Regions from separate parts of the Streptomyces sp. NPDC044704 genome, predicted to be linked through region 1. Evidence: riboswitches for the same ligand, from Rfam matches in the RefSeq annotation. Region 1 holds a riboswitch; each other region holds the start of a gene.
The links. Region 1 has a riboswitch for cyclic di-AMP ahead of AC07B0_RS36570 (LysM peptidoglycan-binding domain-containing M23 family metallopeptidase). Riboswitches for the same ligand answer to the same signal wherever they lie in the genome.
Positions count from the first base shown of each region.

Region 2: linked by a shared signal. The riboswitch ahead of AC07B0_RS21785 (transglycosylase family protein) and the one ahead of AC07B0_RS36570 (LysM peptidoglycan-binding domain-containing M23 family metallopeptidase) in region 1 are both predicted to bind cyclic di-AMP.
Region 3: linked by a shared signal. The riboswitch ahead of AC07B0_RS30390 (M23 family metallopeptidase) and the one ahead of AC07B0_RS36570 (LysM peptidoglycan-binding domain-containing M23 family metallopeptidase) in region 1 are both predicted to bind cyclic di-AMP.

Region 1 is NZ_JBWKGY010000027.1:13,426-18,461, reverse strand. Features, by position in the region: gene AC07B0_RS36580 (aspartate aminotransferase family protein) at 1-1,052, shown strand, start outside; gene AC07B0_RS36575 (tyrosine-protein phosphatase) at 1,071-1,892, opposite strand; cyclic di-AMP (ydaO/yuaA leader) riboswitch at 2,209-2,376, shown strand; gene AC07B0_RS36570 (LysM peptidoglycan-binding domain-containing M23 family metallopeptidase) at 2,381-3,406, shown strand; gene AC07B0_RS36565 (SGNH/GDSL hydrolase family protein) at 3,569-4,354, shown strand; gene AC07B0_RS36560 (MBL fold metallo-hydrolase) at 4,481-5,036, shown strand, end outside.
Region 2 is NZ_JBWKGY010000008.1:243,419-248,454, reverse strand. Features, by position in the region: gene eno (phosphopyruvate hydratase) at 1-797, opposite strand, end outside; gene AC07B0_RS21785 (transglycosylase family protein) at 1,125-1,874, opposite strand; cyclic di-AMP (ydaO/yuaA leader) riboswitch at 1,877-2,047, opposite strand; gene AC07B0_RS21780 (transglycosylase family protein) at 2,322-3,362, opposite strand; gene AC07B0_RS21775 (cytochrome P450 family protein) at 3,477-4,769, opposite strand; gene AC07B0_RS21770 (globin domain-containing protein) at 4,891-5,036, shown strand, end outside.
Region 3 is NZ_JBWKGY010000016.1:52,021-57,056, reverse strand. Features, by position in the region: gene AC07B0_RS30400 (M16 family metallopeptidase) at 1-82, shown strand, start outside; gene AC07B0_RS30395 (M16 family metallopeptidase) at 103-1,470, shown strand; cyclic di-AMP (ydaO/yuaA leader) riboswitch at 1,709-1,865, shown strand; gene AC07B0_RS30390 (M23 family metallopeptidase) at 1,878-2,687, shown strand; gene AC07B0_RS30385 (GntR family transcriptional regulator) at 2,905-3,570, shown strand; gene AC07B0_RS30380 (HPr family phosphocarrier protein) at 3,851-4,132, opposite strand; gene AC07B0_RS30375 (bifunctional acetate--CoA ligase family protein/GNAT family N-acetyltransferase) at 4,330-5,036, shown strand, end outside.

The sequences.
Region 1 (5,036 bases):
ACAGCCCGCACCTGGACCGGGTCTTCTTCGGCAACAGCGGCACCGAGGCGGTGGAGACGGCCCTGAAGTTCGCCCGGTACGCCACCGGCCGGCCCAGGATCCTCTACTGCGACCACGCCTTCCACGGGCTCACCACCGGCTCGCTCTCGGTCAACGGCGAAGCCGGGTTCCGGGACGGCTTCGCCCCGCTGCTGCCCGACACCAAGATCGCCCTCGGGGACCTGGACGCCCTCGGGCGCGAGCTGCGGCGGGGCGACGTGGCGGCCCTCGTCGTGGAGCCGGTCCAGGGCAAGGGGGTGCTCGCCGCGCCCCCCGGATTCCTGCGCGCCGCACAGGAGCTGCTCCACCGCCACAAGGCGCTGCTGATCGCCGACGAGGTGCAGACCGGCCTCGGCCGGACCGGTGATTTCTACGCGTACCAACACGAGCCGGGCGTCGAGCCCGATCTGGTGTGCGTGGCCAAGGCCCTGTCGGGCGGCTACGTGCCGGTCGGCGCGACCCTGGGCAAGGACTGGATCTTCCAGCGCGTGTACTCGTCGATGGACCGCGTGCTCGTCCACTCGGCGAGCTTCGGGTCCAACGCGCAGGCGATGGCGGCGGGCCTGGCGGTGCTGAGCGTCATGGACGACGAGCAGCTGACCGCCAACGCGCGGGCCATGGGCGACCTGTTGCGCGGGCGGCTCGCCGCGCTCGTGGACGAGTACGAGCTGCTGCACGAGGTGCGCGGGCGCGGGCTGATGATCGGCATCGAGTTCGGCCGGCCCTCCTCGCTCGGCCTGCGCAGCCGCTGGGCGATGCTCCAGGCGGCCCGCAAGGGGCTGTTCGCGCAGATGGTCGTGGTGCCGCTGCTGCGCAAGCACCGGATCCTCACCCAGGTCTCCGGAGACCACCTGGAGGTCATCAAGCTCATCCCGCCGCTGATCGTGGACGAGCGGGACGTGGACCGGTTCGTCGGGGCCTTCCGCGAGGTCATGGACGAGGCGCACGGCGGGGGCTCCCTCATGTGGGACTTCGGCCGGACGCTGGTGAAGCAGGCCGTCGGCAACCGCTGACAGCCCGCCGGTCACCCCCTACGGTTCCAGCAGCCGCTCCCGCAGCCGGAACAGGGTCTCGGGCGCGAGCCCGAGACCCTCGGCGAGGTAGCGGTCCACCCCGCCCCACTCCTCCTCGATGGTGGCGTACGCCGCCTCCAGGTACTCGGCGCGCGCGTCGAAGAGCGGCGCCAGCAGCTCCATCACCTCGGGCGAGCGGGCCTCGGCCGCGTCGCTGCCCCGGCGCACCCGGTAGCGGCGGTGCGGGGCGTTCGACTCCAGGTAGTCCGCCACGATCGCCCCGCGCTCGACGCCGAGGGCCAGCAGCGTGACGGCGATCGACAGGCCGGCCCGGTCCTTGCCCGCCGCGCAGTGCATCAGCGCCGGCACGCTGTCCTCGGCGAGGGCGTGCACGACCCGGCCGTGCTCCGCGGTGCGCGTACGGATCATCGTGCGGTACGAGTTCGCCATGCGGGCGGCCGCCCTGCCCTCGCCGAGCACGGACCGCAGCTGGGCCAGGTCGCCGTCGCGGACCATCTTCCAGAACTCCCGTCCGTCGGCCGGATCGGACAGCGGGATGTTCACGTAGCGCACCCCCGGCAGCACCACGTCCGGCCCCTCCAAGGCGTGATCGGCGCGGTTGCGGAAGTCGAAGACGGTGTGGAGGCCGAGCGAAGCGAGGAACTCTGCTCCGGTTTCGGTGGCATGCGCGAGATGTCCGCTTCGGAAGAGTCGTCCCGACCTGACCCTCCGTCCGTCGACGGTCGGCAACCCGCCCACGTCACGGAAATTACGCACTCCCGTCAGCTCCGGTTCAGGTTCGGGCCGCGCCGGAAGGGGCTGGGGTATCTGCTGGGTCACGGGTACTCCTCCGCGTCGCTGGGGTGTCCGAATTACGCCGGTTGGGAACAACTTGCCATACGTGGAGGCGAGATCGCGCCAGGCCCCGTGAGCCAGATCATACGGTGACCGTCTGTGCCCGATCGCGAAATCCGAATTCCCATGCCAGGGCCGTTGTTGGTGGTTCGGAATGGACAGAGGGTGACCGGAATTCCGTCGGTCCCTCATACCTGCGATTCCGTCAGGGAATTCGCGGCTTGTTGCCTGCGGACCCGCTCGATTACCTTCACGACCGATCCGGGTGGACCGCCTAATCCTGCCGCCGCCCGGGAACCGCACCCGACTATCGACGCGCGCGGCAGGAGCGGGGGAACCAGGTAGGCCGCCGGACCGGATCCTTCTTCCGGGACGGCTCGGGGTGAAGCCGGACACGTCCCCGACGTGCACGGCCGGACATCTCCAGTCCGAACCCGACAGCTCACCTCGCAGGCGACGGAGAGGAATTCGCCATGCCCGGAAAGGGTAAGCACCGCCGCCCGAAGTCCCGCTCCATGTCACGTGGTTTCGCCGCCGCGGGCACCGGCGGCGCGGCCCTCGCGCTGCCGCTGATGGGTGCCACCGGCGCCCAGGCCGCGGCCCCCTCGACGGCCCCGGCCGCCGTCCCCGCGCAGGCCCCGCAGGCTCCGGCCGCCGTCCAGGCCGCACCGGCCGCGGCTCCCGCCGCCGCGCCGACGGTCTACACGGTCGTCTCCGGCGACTACCTGTCGAAGATCGCCGCCGAGCGTCACCTCACCGGCGGCTGGGAGCAGCTCTACGCCGACAACCGCGAGGCGGTCGGCGCCGACCCCTCCCTCATCCACCCCGGTCTGAAGCTGACCCTCGGCGCCCCGGGCGCGAAGTCCGGCGCGCCGGCCCCCGCGAAGGAGCAGGCGGCGCCCCCGGCTTCGGCGCAGGGCTCCGGCTCCGAGGCGGGCTCCGGTGACCGCCCCGCCAAGACCGAGCGCTCCTCGAGCCGTCCTGCGGCGTCCGGCGAGGACTCCTCCGCCCGCGCCAAGGCGCCCAAGAAGTCCGCGCCGGAACAGAAGGCCCCCGCCGCCGGGCAGGCCGAGCAGTCCGCGCCCTCGAAGAGCGCCGGATTCGTGGCGCCCGTCGGCGGCGGCGTCTCCACCGCGTACCGCATGGGCGGCAGCATGTGGTCCTCCGGCTACCACACCGGCGTCGACTTCATGGCGAGCACCGGCACCACCGTCAAGGCCGTCGGCGCGGGCACCGTCGTCTCCGCCGGCTCCGGCGGTTCGTACGGCAACGAGGTCGTCATCAAGCACGCCGACGGCAAGTACTCCCAGTACGCGCACCTCTCCTCGCTGTCCGTCTCGGCCGGGCAGACCGTCACCGCCGGCCAGCGCGTCGGCCTCTCCGGCGCGACCGGCAACGTGACCGGCCCGCACCTCCACTTCGAGATCCGCACCGGTCCTTCCTACGGCTCGGACATCGACCCGCTGGCCTACCTCCGGTCGAAGGGCGTCAGCCTCTGACGGCAGCCGCCGCCGGACACGGACGCGCGTGGGGCCGGGACCCGAGGGGGGTCCCGGCCCCACGTGTACTTATTCCTTATCTCCCGCGTGGTATAGATCACGGTCCGTCAACCCCTCATTACGTTGGCGTAGGTTGGTTGCGGCGGTGAAGGATGTGTTCCCGTGGCAGCGACGACGACGACACTCAAGACCATCGGCTCGTACGCGGCGATCGGGGACAGCTTCACCGAAGGCGTGGGGGACCCGGGACCCGGGGATTCCTATCTCGGCTGGGCGGACCGGCTCGCCGTACTCCTCGCCGATCAGCGCGACGAACACGACTTCCGTTACGCGAATCTGGCCGTGCGGGGGAAGATCCTCGACCAGATCGTGGCCGACCAGGTGCCCAGGGCCAAGGCCCTCGCGCCGGACCTCGTGACCTTCTGCGCGGGCGGCAACGACATCATCCGTCCCGGCAGCGACCCGGACGACGTGGCGGCGCGGTTCGAGGCGGCCGTGGCCGACCTCACCGGCTCCGTGGGCCTCGTCATGATCACGACCGGTTTCGACACCCGGGGCGTACCGGTGCTCAAGCACCTCCGGGGCAAGGTGGCCACGTACAGCGCACACGTGCGCGCCATCGCCGACCGCTACGACTGCCCGGTCCTCGACCTGTGGTCGCTGCGCTCCGTGCAGGACCGGCGGGCCTGGGACGGCGACCGGCTGCACCTCTCTCCCGAGGGGCACACCCGCGTCGCGCTGCGCGCCGCGCAGGTGCTCGGCTACGCGGTGCCGGCCGACCCGGACCAGCCGTGGCCGCCGACGCCGCCGCGCGGATCGGTGGACGTCACCCGCGACAACATCCAGTGGGCGCGCGAGCACCTCGTGCCCTGGATCGGACGGCGACTGCGCGGGGAGTCCTCCGGCGACCACGTCGAGGCCAAGCGCCCCGACCTGCTGCCGCTGTAGGACCTGCCGGGGCCGGGATCCCGGCCCCGGCTCCGGCGGGGCGGAATCCTCGCGGGCCGGTGCGCGTTGGAAGGTCGTGTACGTACTACCGTGCCACCCCGACCCGCACCCTCTTCAGGAGGCGCCTTGACCGGCTCCCTTCCCCTGCGTCCCCGGCTGCGCGCCCTGCGGCCCGAAGCCTTCGGCGCGGACCCGTCCGGCGCGCGGTTGGCGCGGATCCAGCGTTCGCCGAACTTCGCGGACGGCGCCTTCCAGAACCCGGTGAAGGCCCAGACCAGGCCCTCCGGGTCGATGGCCGAGTTCGCCAAGATCTACTTCCACAAGGAACAGCGGGTCCGGCGCAGCCCCGGCGCGCCGATCCCCGTCTACCCGACCACCCTGGCCGACCTGGCGAAGCCGCCGGTCAGCGGCCTGCGCGTGACGTGGATGGGCCACTCCAGCGTGCTCACGGAGATCGACGGGCGCCGGGTCCTCTTCGACCCGGTCTGGGGCGACCGCTGCTCGCCCTTCCCCTTCGCCGGGCCCAAGCGGCTGCACCCCGTGCCGGTCCCGCTCGCCTCGCTGGGCGAGGTCGACGTCGTGGTGATCTCCCACGACCACTACGACCACCTCGACCTGCCGACGATCAAGGCGCTGGCCGGCACGGACACCGTCTTCGCCGTCCCGCTGGGCGTCGGCGCCC
Region 2 (5,036 bases), on a different contig from region 1:
GCGGCCGAGCGGGACTGGCCCTCGAACTCGTACTTGCCGTCCTTGTAGAACTCGGACGCGGCGACGTCGAGCGCGAGCGCGATGTCCTTGCCCGGGACGTAGCCGGCCTGCTTGATGGCCTCGACGATGAGGTCGAGCGCGGCGCGGTTGGACTCCAGGTTCGGGGCGAAGCCGCCCTCGTCACCGAGACCGGTGGAGAGGCCCTTGGTGTGCAGGACCTTCTTGAGGGTGTGGTAGACCTCGGCACCCCAGCGCAGCGCCTCGGAGAAGGACTCCGCGCCGATCGGGGCGATCATGAACTCCTGGATGTCCACGTTGGAGTCGGCGTGCGACCCACCGTTGAGGATGTTCATCATCGGAACGGGCAGCAGGTGCGCGTTCGGGCCGCCGAGGTAACGGAAGAGCGGCAGGTCCGAGGCCTCGGACGCGGCGTGCGCGACGGCCAGGGAGACGCCGAGGATGGCGTTGGCGCCGAGGGAGCCCTTGTTGTCGGTGGCGTCCAGGTCGAACATGGCCTGGTCGATCAGGCGCTGCTCGGTGGCGTCGTAGCCGACGAGCTCCGGGCCGATCTGCTCGATGACGGCGAGGACGGCCTTCTCGACACCCTTGCCGAAGTAACGGTTGGGGTCACCGTCACGGAGCTCGATGGCCTCGAAGGCACCGGTGGAGGCGCCGGACGGAACTGCAGCACGGCCGGTGCTGCCATCGTCGAGGCCCACCTCGACCTCGACCGTGGGGTTGCCTCGGGAGTCCAGGATTTCCCGGGCTACGACGACGTCGATGGACGGCACGAGCATCTCCTTCTGGGATGTGACGCTGGGTGTGCGGTGGCGTGTCAGGCCGTGGGATGGCCTTGCCGCCTAGAGCCTAACCGGCTCCGGGCACTCGGTCGGCCGACCGCCCGGGTCCTGGGACGAAAAAGGGCCCGAATACCCCTGTTCCAGGACATAGGTCTCTTGATCAATTCGAGTTCGGCCCGTCGGGGCCGCCCGGATCGGTCCGGAAGCGGGCCGGGAACGGGCCGGAAACGGCCCCGGACACGCCACCGCCCGGCGCGTGGGGGGATACGCGCCGGGCGGGGGGATGCTGCGGGTGGATCAGGTGACGCGGTGTTGCGCCGGAGTTCAGCTGAGCTTCAGCTTCTGGCCCGGGAAGATCAGGTCCGCGTCCTTGACGATGTCCTTGTTCAGCTCGAAGAGCTTCTCCCAGCCGCCCTTGACGCCGTTCGCCTGGGCGATGGTGCCGAGGGTGTCGCCGGCCTTGACCTCGTAGGAGCCGTTGCCCGTCTTCGGGGCCTCGGTCTTGGGGGCCTGCGGCTTGGCGGCCGGGGTCTCGACGCGCTCGGAGCGGGAGACGGGGGCCTCGGTGCGCTTCGGCTCGGCCTTCGGGGTGGCCGGCTTCGCGGGCTTGGCCGGCGTGGCCGGCTTCGCGGGGGCGGGCTTCGCCGGCTTGGTCTCGGGCTTCGGCTTGGCGGGGGTGGTCGATCCGCCGCCGTTGTACGAGGAGTTGGAGAGGCCGACGCCGCAGTGCGGCCAGGCGCCCTTGCCCTGGCCCTTGAGGACCTTCTCGGCGATGGCTATCTGCTGGGCCTTGCTGGCCTGGTTGGCCTGCGCGGCGTACGCCTTGCCGCCGTAGCCGGCCCAGGTGGAGGCCGAGAACTGCAGACCGCCGTAGTAGCCGTTGCCCGTGTTGATGGCCCAGTTGCCACCGGACTCGCACTGCGCGACCTTGTCCCACTCGGACGCGGTGGCGGCGCTGGCGGTACCGGCGGCCATCAGGGGGGCCGCGACGGCGACACCGGCGACACCGGCGAGCGTGACGATGCGGACGGCCTTGGAGCCGCGACGGTGCTTGCCCTTGCCGGAAAGCAGCATGGATTTCTCCTCACCGACGCCTTCGAGGTGAGCTGTCGGGTTCGGGCTGATGAGTTGCCCGGTCACGTGTCGAGCACGTGGCTTAACCCCAAGCCGGTACGCGGCCGTCTCTCAACGGCCTTTCCCGGCGCCTACCTTGGTTCCCCCGCTCCTGCCTTCGGCGCTTGCGCGACGACTGTTCCCCCCGTCCGCCGGCAGGATTCGGCGATGCGGTCGAAGGAGCCCGCGGTGGCGAGCGACTCAGAAGGTAGACAGGTCTCTCCCCGATGTTCAACGTGCGATATCGGGGAGAAACCGGCCTACTTGCATTCCTCAAAAGCACGTTTGTGCAGGTGAGGGGTGGGTTTGGGGAAGTTCCGGAACGAGACACGCCAGTTGACCGGAAGAGACGCATGTCTCACTTGCCGATAACGGACATTCAGCTCTTTCCGGATGACCGAACTGCCCCTATTCCTTGGTTAGATCCAGGTTCTGACCGGGCTTGATGAGGTCCGCGTCCTTACCGATGACCTGCTCGTTGGCCTTGTAGAGCTCGTTCCAGCCCCCCTTGAGCCCCTTGGCGTCCGCGATCGCGGTGAGACTGTCGCCGGGCTTCACGGTGTACGAGGGGTCCGACGTGGCGTCAGAGACGGTCTGCACCTCGATGGCGGCCGGGCCGCGGTGCTTGCCGCCGCCGTCGGCCGTGCCGGAGGGCGAGCTCGTGGGCGAGGTCGTGGGCGAGGGCGTGGCACCCGGGGTGAGCGGGGCCGTGGGGGCCGTCGGGTCCACCGGGGTGGTGGGGGTGGCCGGGGCCGACGGGTCCGCCGGGGCGGTCGGGGCCGTGGTGGGCGGAGCCGTGGTCGGCGGCACGGTCGCGGGCGGGACCGCCGGACCGGTGGACGGCGCCGGGGCGTCGGGCTCGGGCATGACGGGCAGTCCGCTGGTGGGGCCCAGCGGGTAGTCCGGCAGGCCGGTCGGCGGGGCCGTGGGGCCCTGCGGGGACGGGGTCGGGGCCCCGAAGTCGATCGGGGCGTCGGAGCCGGTGACGGGCACCGAGTCGTCCATCCGGGTCGGGGTGGGGGCGACGGGTCCGGCGGGCTTGGGGTCGCCCGGGTCCACGGCGGCGGCCGGACCCTGCTGAGTCAGGCCGGCCGAGGCGGCGCACAGCGGCCATGCCTGGGGGCCCTGGGAGGCCAGCACCCGTTCGCCCACGGCGATCTGCTGGGAGCGGCTGGCGAGGTCCGGACGCTCGGCGTAGGCGAGTCCGCCCGCGTTCTTCCACTGCTCCTGCGTGAACTGGAGCCCGCCGTAGGCGCCGCTGCCGTAGTTCGCGCTCCAGCTGCCGCCGCTCTCGCAGTCGGCGACCTTGTCCCAGGTGGCCGTTTCGGCCGCGCTCGCGTTCGTGGCGGCGAGCAGGGGCAGGGCGAGTGCGGAGCCGGTGACTCCGGCGGTGACGACCAGGGCGGGTACCTGGCGGGGGCGTCTGTGGCGGCCGTTCCCGGAACGCATGAGGCTGCACCTTTCGCATAACGGCGGGGTAACGGCAGAACCTAGCGGCCTTCGAACGATTGTCACAAGTTCGGCTGGTGACTGACGTGGGATCAGACGGACTTCCGGCGGGCCTCAGTTGTTTCGGGGTGTGAAGCGGACCGGAAGCGTGCGCAGGCCACGCATGATGAGTCCGCCGCGCCAGCGCAGGTCCGTAGGGGGAACGGCAAGTTCCAGATCCGGCAGACGCGTCAGCAAAGTCGCGAGCGCGGTCTGTCCTTCGAGACGGGCGAGCGGAGCACCGAGGCAGTAGTGGATCCCGTGGCCGTACCCGAGGTGTTGGTTGTCACTCCGGGACAGGTCCAGGGTGTCCGGATCGGCGAACCGCTCGGGGTCGCGGTCGGCCGCCGCGAGGACGACCAGTACCGGGTCGCCGGCCGCGATCTCCTGGCCGCCGAGGGTCAGCGGGCCGGTGGCGAAGCGCCAGGTCGCCAGCTCCACCGGGCCGTCGTAGCGCAGGAGTTCCTCCACCCCGGTCTCCAGCAGGGCGCTCTCGCCCGCCGCGAGGGAGGCCTGGAGGCGCTCGCGCTGCTCCGGGTTCATGAAGAGGGAGTGGACCCCGTTGCCGATGAGGTTCACGGTCGTCTCGAAGCCGGCGAACAGCAGGATGAACGCCATCGCCGTGGCCTCGGCCTCGGTGAGGTGGTCCCCGTGGTCGCTCGCCCGGATCAGGTCGGAGATGAGGTCATTGCCCAGATCATCCCGTTTGCGGTGGATGAGTTCCCCGAGGTAGGTGCGCATCTGCTTGACCGAGCGGGCGACCCCGCCGCGCGGGCCGCCGCCGTGCCGGATCATCATCCCGGCCCAGTCGCGGAAGTCGTCCTGGTCCTCGCGCGGTACGCCGAGCATCTCGCAGATGGCGTAGATGGGGAGCGGGAAGGCGAACTCGTGGATGAGGTCGGCCTCCCCCTTCTCCGCGTCCCCCGCCTTTTCGACGATCTTGTCGATGAGGTGGTCGGTGAGCTCCTGCACGCGCGGGGTGAACTCGGCGACGCGGCGCGGGGTGAACGCCTTCGACACCAGCCGGCGCAGCCGGGTGTGGTCCGGCGGGTCGATGTTCAGCAGGTGCGTCATCAGCTCCGCCTTGCGCTCCCCCGGGATGCCGGTCTTGCCCTTGGCGTGCGCGGGTTCGGCGTGGTGCGCCGGGTTCTTGCTCAGGCGCTGGTCGGCGAGGGCCTGCCGGGCGTCGGCGTACCGGGTGACCAGCCAGGCCTCGACCCCGCTGGGGAGCTTGGTGCGGTGCACCGGGGAGTGTTCGCGCAGCCAGGCGTACGCCGGGTAGGGGTCGGTCGCGAACTCCCAGTCGAAGAGGGTCGGGCCCTCGGTGGAAGGGGAGTCGGCCGGGGTTGCGGAGGTCTGCTCATGCACCCGCAGACCGTATCCCGGCCCGCGCCGGCCACCCCATATGGGCCCTTCGTCGCGGCTGTCCGTAGATCGGTCATCCCTTGACCTCACGTTCCCCGCCGTTCCTACTTTCGGTTTTGTGGATGTGAGGATCTTGAAAAGCAGCTTCGCGGTGGTGGAGAGACGGGCCGAGCACGCGGTCAAGTACTTCTACTCCCACCTCTTCTGGCACAACCCCGGGATCCGCGAACTCTTCCCGTCCGCCTCCGAGGACATGGAGCGGCAGCGGGA
Region 3 (5,036 bases), on a different contig from region 1:
GGTCCTGGTCTACGAGCCGCTGGCCGGGTCCGACGCCGACGAGAGCAACGAGAGCAACGAGAACGAAGGGGCGGAGCAGTGAGCGACACCGCAGCCGTCACGATGACCTTCCACCCGCAGCCGCAGCCCGGCGAGGCCAAGCCGTGGGCCTTCCCGGCCCCCGAGCGCGGCGCGCTGCCCAACGGCCTGACCGTGCTGCGCTGCCACCGTCCGGGCCAGCAGGTGGTGGCGGTCGAGGTCAACCTCGTGGCCCCGCTGGACGCCGAGCCCGAGGGCCTCGACGGGGTGGCCACCATCATGGCCCGCGCCCTGTCGGAGGGCACCGACAAGCACTCCGCCGAGGAGTTCGCCGCCGAGCTGGAGCGCTGCGGCGCCACGCTCGACGCGCACGCCGACCACCCCGGTCTGCGGGTCTCCCTGGAGGTCCCGGCCTCCCGCCTGCACAAGGCGCTGGGCCTGCTCGCCGAGGCGCTGCGCGCTCCCGCCTTCGCCGACAGCGAGGTGGACCGCCTGGTGCGCAATCGGCTCGACGAGATCCCGCACGAGCTGGCCAACCCGCAGCGCCGCGCGGCCAAGGAACTCTCCAAGGAGCTCTTCCCGGCCACCCTGCGCATGTCCCGGCCGCGCCAGGGCACCGAGGAGACGGTGGCCCGCATCGACTCCGGGGCCGTACGCGCCTTCTACGAGGCCCACGTGCGCCCGGCCACCGCCACCGCGGTGGTCGTCGGCGACCTGACCGGCATCGACCTGGACGCCGTCCTCGCCGACACCCTGGGCGGCTGGACCGGCGACACCGCCGAGCCCCGCCCGGTGCCGGCGGTGACCGCCGACGACACCGGCCGCGTGGTCATCGTCGACCGGCCCGGCGCGGTCCAGACGCAGCTGCTCATCGGCCGGATCGGCCCGGACCGCCACGACATCGTCTGGGCCCCGCAGGTGCTCGGCACGTACTGCCTCGGCGGCACCCTCACCTCCCGCCTGGACAAGGTGCTGCGCGAGGAGAAGGGCTACACCTACGGCGTCCGCGCCTTCGGGCAGGTGCTGCGCTCCACCGCCGACGGCAAGGGCGCCTCGATGCTCGCCATCAGCGGCTCGGTGGACACCCCGAACACCGGCCCGGCGCTGGAGGACCTCTGGAAGGTGCTGCGCACCCTCGCGGAGGGCGGCCTGACCGACGCCGAGCGGGACGTGGCGGTGCAGAACCTGGTGGGCGTGGCCCCGCTGAAGTTCGAGACGGCGTCCTCCGTGGCGGGCACGCTGGCCGACCAGGTCGAGCAGGAACTGCCGGACGACTACCAGGCCCGGCTGTACGCGCGGCTGGCCGAAACCGGTACGGCGGAGGCGACTTCGGCCGTCGTGCGCGCCTTCCCGGTGGACCGTCTCGTCACGATCCTGGTGGGCGACGCGGCGCAGATCGCGGAGCCCGTGCGGGCGCTGGGGATCGGCGCAGTGAGCGTCGTCACCAACTGACCAGTGCGTGACCGGGGATCGAGCGGCGGGCGACCGCCGCTCCACCGGTAACTGACCGATTCTCAAGGGGCTCTGATGGAATATCCATCGGAGCCCCTTTTGTCCGTTTAGTGGTGTGGTTGCTCGTATGCGGTGTGGCGTACGCAACAATTGGGCTCGTCTGTTTGGCGATCCACTGATGATCCGCCTAGCGTCGGCCCTGCTGTTCGTCAGTTGTGCCCGCCGCATCCGCGGCACCGGACAGTGATCGCCGAGTCCCCGTCAGGCGCGAGCCTGGGGAGCCGGGGACCCACAGTCCCTGGGGTGAATCGGACCGCCTCGCAAGAGGAGGCCCGTAGGAGACCTTCCTGCTCCGAACCCGTCAGCTAACCCGGTAGGCGAGAGGGAAGGAAAGGATCACCCCCTTCATGGCGTTTGGCAGTCGTCCCACCGGCTCCGGCAAGCACCGCGGCTCCAGCCGTCTGAGCCGCAAGACCGCCGGCTACGCCGGCATAGCCGCCCTCGCCACCACGGGCGTGGTCGGCACCCTGGCGGCCCCCGCCTTCGCCGCTGACAACTCGGGCCCCTCCATGGAGGACACCGGCCAGAACCCGGTCGTCGTCGCGGACGACCTCCAGGGCGACATCGAGGCCCAGGCCGCGTCCCAGATGCGTGACGCCGAGGCCGTCGCCGCCCAGGCGCAGGCCGCCGCCGACGCCAAGCAGCGCGCCGCAGAGGCCAAGCGCACCGCCGAGGCCGCGGAGGCCAAGGCGAAGTCCGAGCGTGAGGCCGCCGAGCGCGCCGCCCGCGAGGAGGCCCGCAAGCGCCTCAACACCTACGTCGCGCCCGTCGACGGCTCCTACGTCAGCACCTCGTACGGTGCGGGCGGCGCCATGTGGTCCTCCGGCAGCCACACGGGCATCGACTTCCACGCCTCCCTCGGCACCACGATCCGCGCGGTCGGCGCCGGCACGGTCGTCGAGGCCGGCAACGGCGGCGCGTACGGCAACAACGTCGTCATCCGCCACAACGACGGCACCTACACCCAGTACGGGCACATGTCCGCGCTGAGCGTCTCCGCCGGCCAGCAGGTGACCGCGGGCCAGCAGATCGGCCTCGCCGGCTCCACCGGCAACTCCAGCGGCGTGCACCTGCACTTCGAGGCCCGCACCGGCGCCCAGTACGGCTCGGACATCGACCCGGTCGCGTACCTGCGCAGCCACGGCGTGCGCCTCTGATCCACGCGGATCCGCGCGGCCCCGCACTCGCTCCACGAAGAAGACCCCGGCTCACCGAGCCGGGGTCTTCTTCGCGTTCCGCGGCGTGTCCCGCGTGGCGTGAATTGTTTCGGATTTCCGGCCGTCCTCGGAAATTATCGTGTGTTGCAATAGAGTCGCAGCACGGTCACGATTCCGGCGACGGCGCCGGCAGCCGAAATCACGCGGAGGTCCGGTCTTGCGTATTCCTGCGCACGCGGTATGCACAGCGATCCGCGACGATATCGTCTCCGGGTTCTTCGGGCCGGGCGGCCGGCTCACCGAGGAGGTGCTCGCCCGCCGCTACGGGGTCTCGCGCGTCCCGGTCCGCGAGGCGCTGCGCACCCTGGAGTCCGAGGGGTTCGTCACCACGCGCCGCCATGCGGGCGCCTGCGTCGCGGAGCCGACCGAACAGGAGGCCGCCGACCTCCTGGAGCTGCGGATGCTGCTGGAGCCCCTGGCGGCCTCCAGGGCCGCCCGCCGGCGTACGGAGGCCCACCTGAAGGTGCTGCGCGGACTGGTCCGGCTGGGCCAGGAGCGGGCCCGCAGGGGCCAGGGGGAGGATCTGCGGGACCTGGGGGCCTGGTTCCACGAGACGCTCGCCCAGGCCTCCGGCAGCCCGGGGCTGGTCTCGCTGCTGACCCAGACCCGGCGCAAGATCGCCTGGATGTACGCGGTGGAGGCCCCCGTGCGCCCCGTGGAGTCCTGGGCGGAGCACGGCGGGATCGTGGACGCCGTCGCGCGCGGGGACGCCGAGCGGGCCAGGGCCCTGACGGCGCAGCACGCGGCGCGCGCGGCCGAGGCCCATCGGCCGCGGGTGAGGACTCTGCAACCTGCCGTAAACATGTCGAGCGGCCGGCATTAACAAGAGCCGTATACAAAGGTGGCCGGATATTCGCGCGGCGCCGGACGGTTCACGGGTGCCGTGTATTCCGGCCTGTGCGGGCGAATGGAATTACGCAATTGAGGCGGACCGGTGCGGCCGTGCTTTTCCATGCGGCCGCTTTTCGGTATTCGCCCGGCCGGTCGAGCAAGTGCCGGCCGTACGAAGTGCCGGCCGTACGAAAACGAAGGAGCCGCAGTCCCCGGGATCACCGGGGGCTGCGGCTCCGCCGTTCGTACGGCTTGTCACCGGACCCGAAGGGTCAGACGGTCTCCGGGAGCTCCTCGAGGCCCTCGGCGACCAGCTTCGCGAGGCGGTCGAGCGCGGCGTCCGCGCCCTCGGCGTCGGAAGCGAGCACGATCTCCTCGCCGCCCTGGGCGCCCAGGCCCAGGACCGCCAGCATGGAAGCGGCGTTGACGGGGTCGCCGCCCGCCTTCGCGATGGTCACCGGGACGCCGGAAGCGGTCGTCGCACGGACGAAGATCGAGGCGGGACGAGCGTGCAGGCCCTCGGCCCAGCCGACGTTGACGCGGCGCTCTGCCATGGTGATGCCCTTCAGGTTCTTACGGTTGTCTAGACCAGTCTCTCACGGCACCCGGAATGCTCGGACCGACCTTCGGCCCCGATGCGCCGCCGTTCGACCCTCCCCAGCTTGCACTGGTTCGCCCCGGTGTGCCGCGTTCGCCGCGCACGTTCGTCCCACCCCCTCCGCAGGGCCCGTCCGCCCCTTAGGGTGACCCCATGACCACCGCGTCGGACCCCTCGTACCCGGCCCACTGGGAAGCGGACGTCGTGCTGCGCGACGGCGGCACTGCCCGCATCCGCCCCATCACCACCGAGGACGCCGGACGGCTCACCAGCTTCTACGAACAGGTCTCCGACGAGTCGAAGTACTACCGCTTCTTCGCGCCGTACCCGCGCCTGTCCGACCGCGACGTGCACCGCTTCACGCACCACGACTACGTGGACCGCGTCGGCCTCGCCGCGACCATCGGCGGGGAGTTCATCGGCACCGTCCGCTTCGACCGGATCGGCCCCGACGGCCGGCCCGCCTCCGCCCCCGCCGACGAGGCCGAGGTCGCCTTCCTCGTCCAGGACGCCCACCAGGGCCGCGGCGTGGCCTCCGCGCTCCTGGAACACATCGGCGCGGTGGCCCGGGAGCGCGGCATCCGGCGCTTCGCCGCCGAGGTGCTCCCCGCCAACACCAAGATGATCAAGGTGTTCACGGACGTCGGCTACCAGCAGAAGCGCAGCTTCGAGGACGGCTCCGTCCACCTCACCCTCGACCTCGAACCCACCGCCGAATCCCTCGCCGTCCAGCGCGCCCGCGAACAGCGCGCCGAGGCCCGCTCCGTCCAGCGGCTGCTCGCCCCCGGCTCCGTCGCGGTGATCGGCGTCAGCCGCAGCAGCGCCGGCGTGGGCGCCGCGGTCCTGCGCAACCTGCGCGA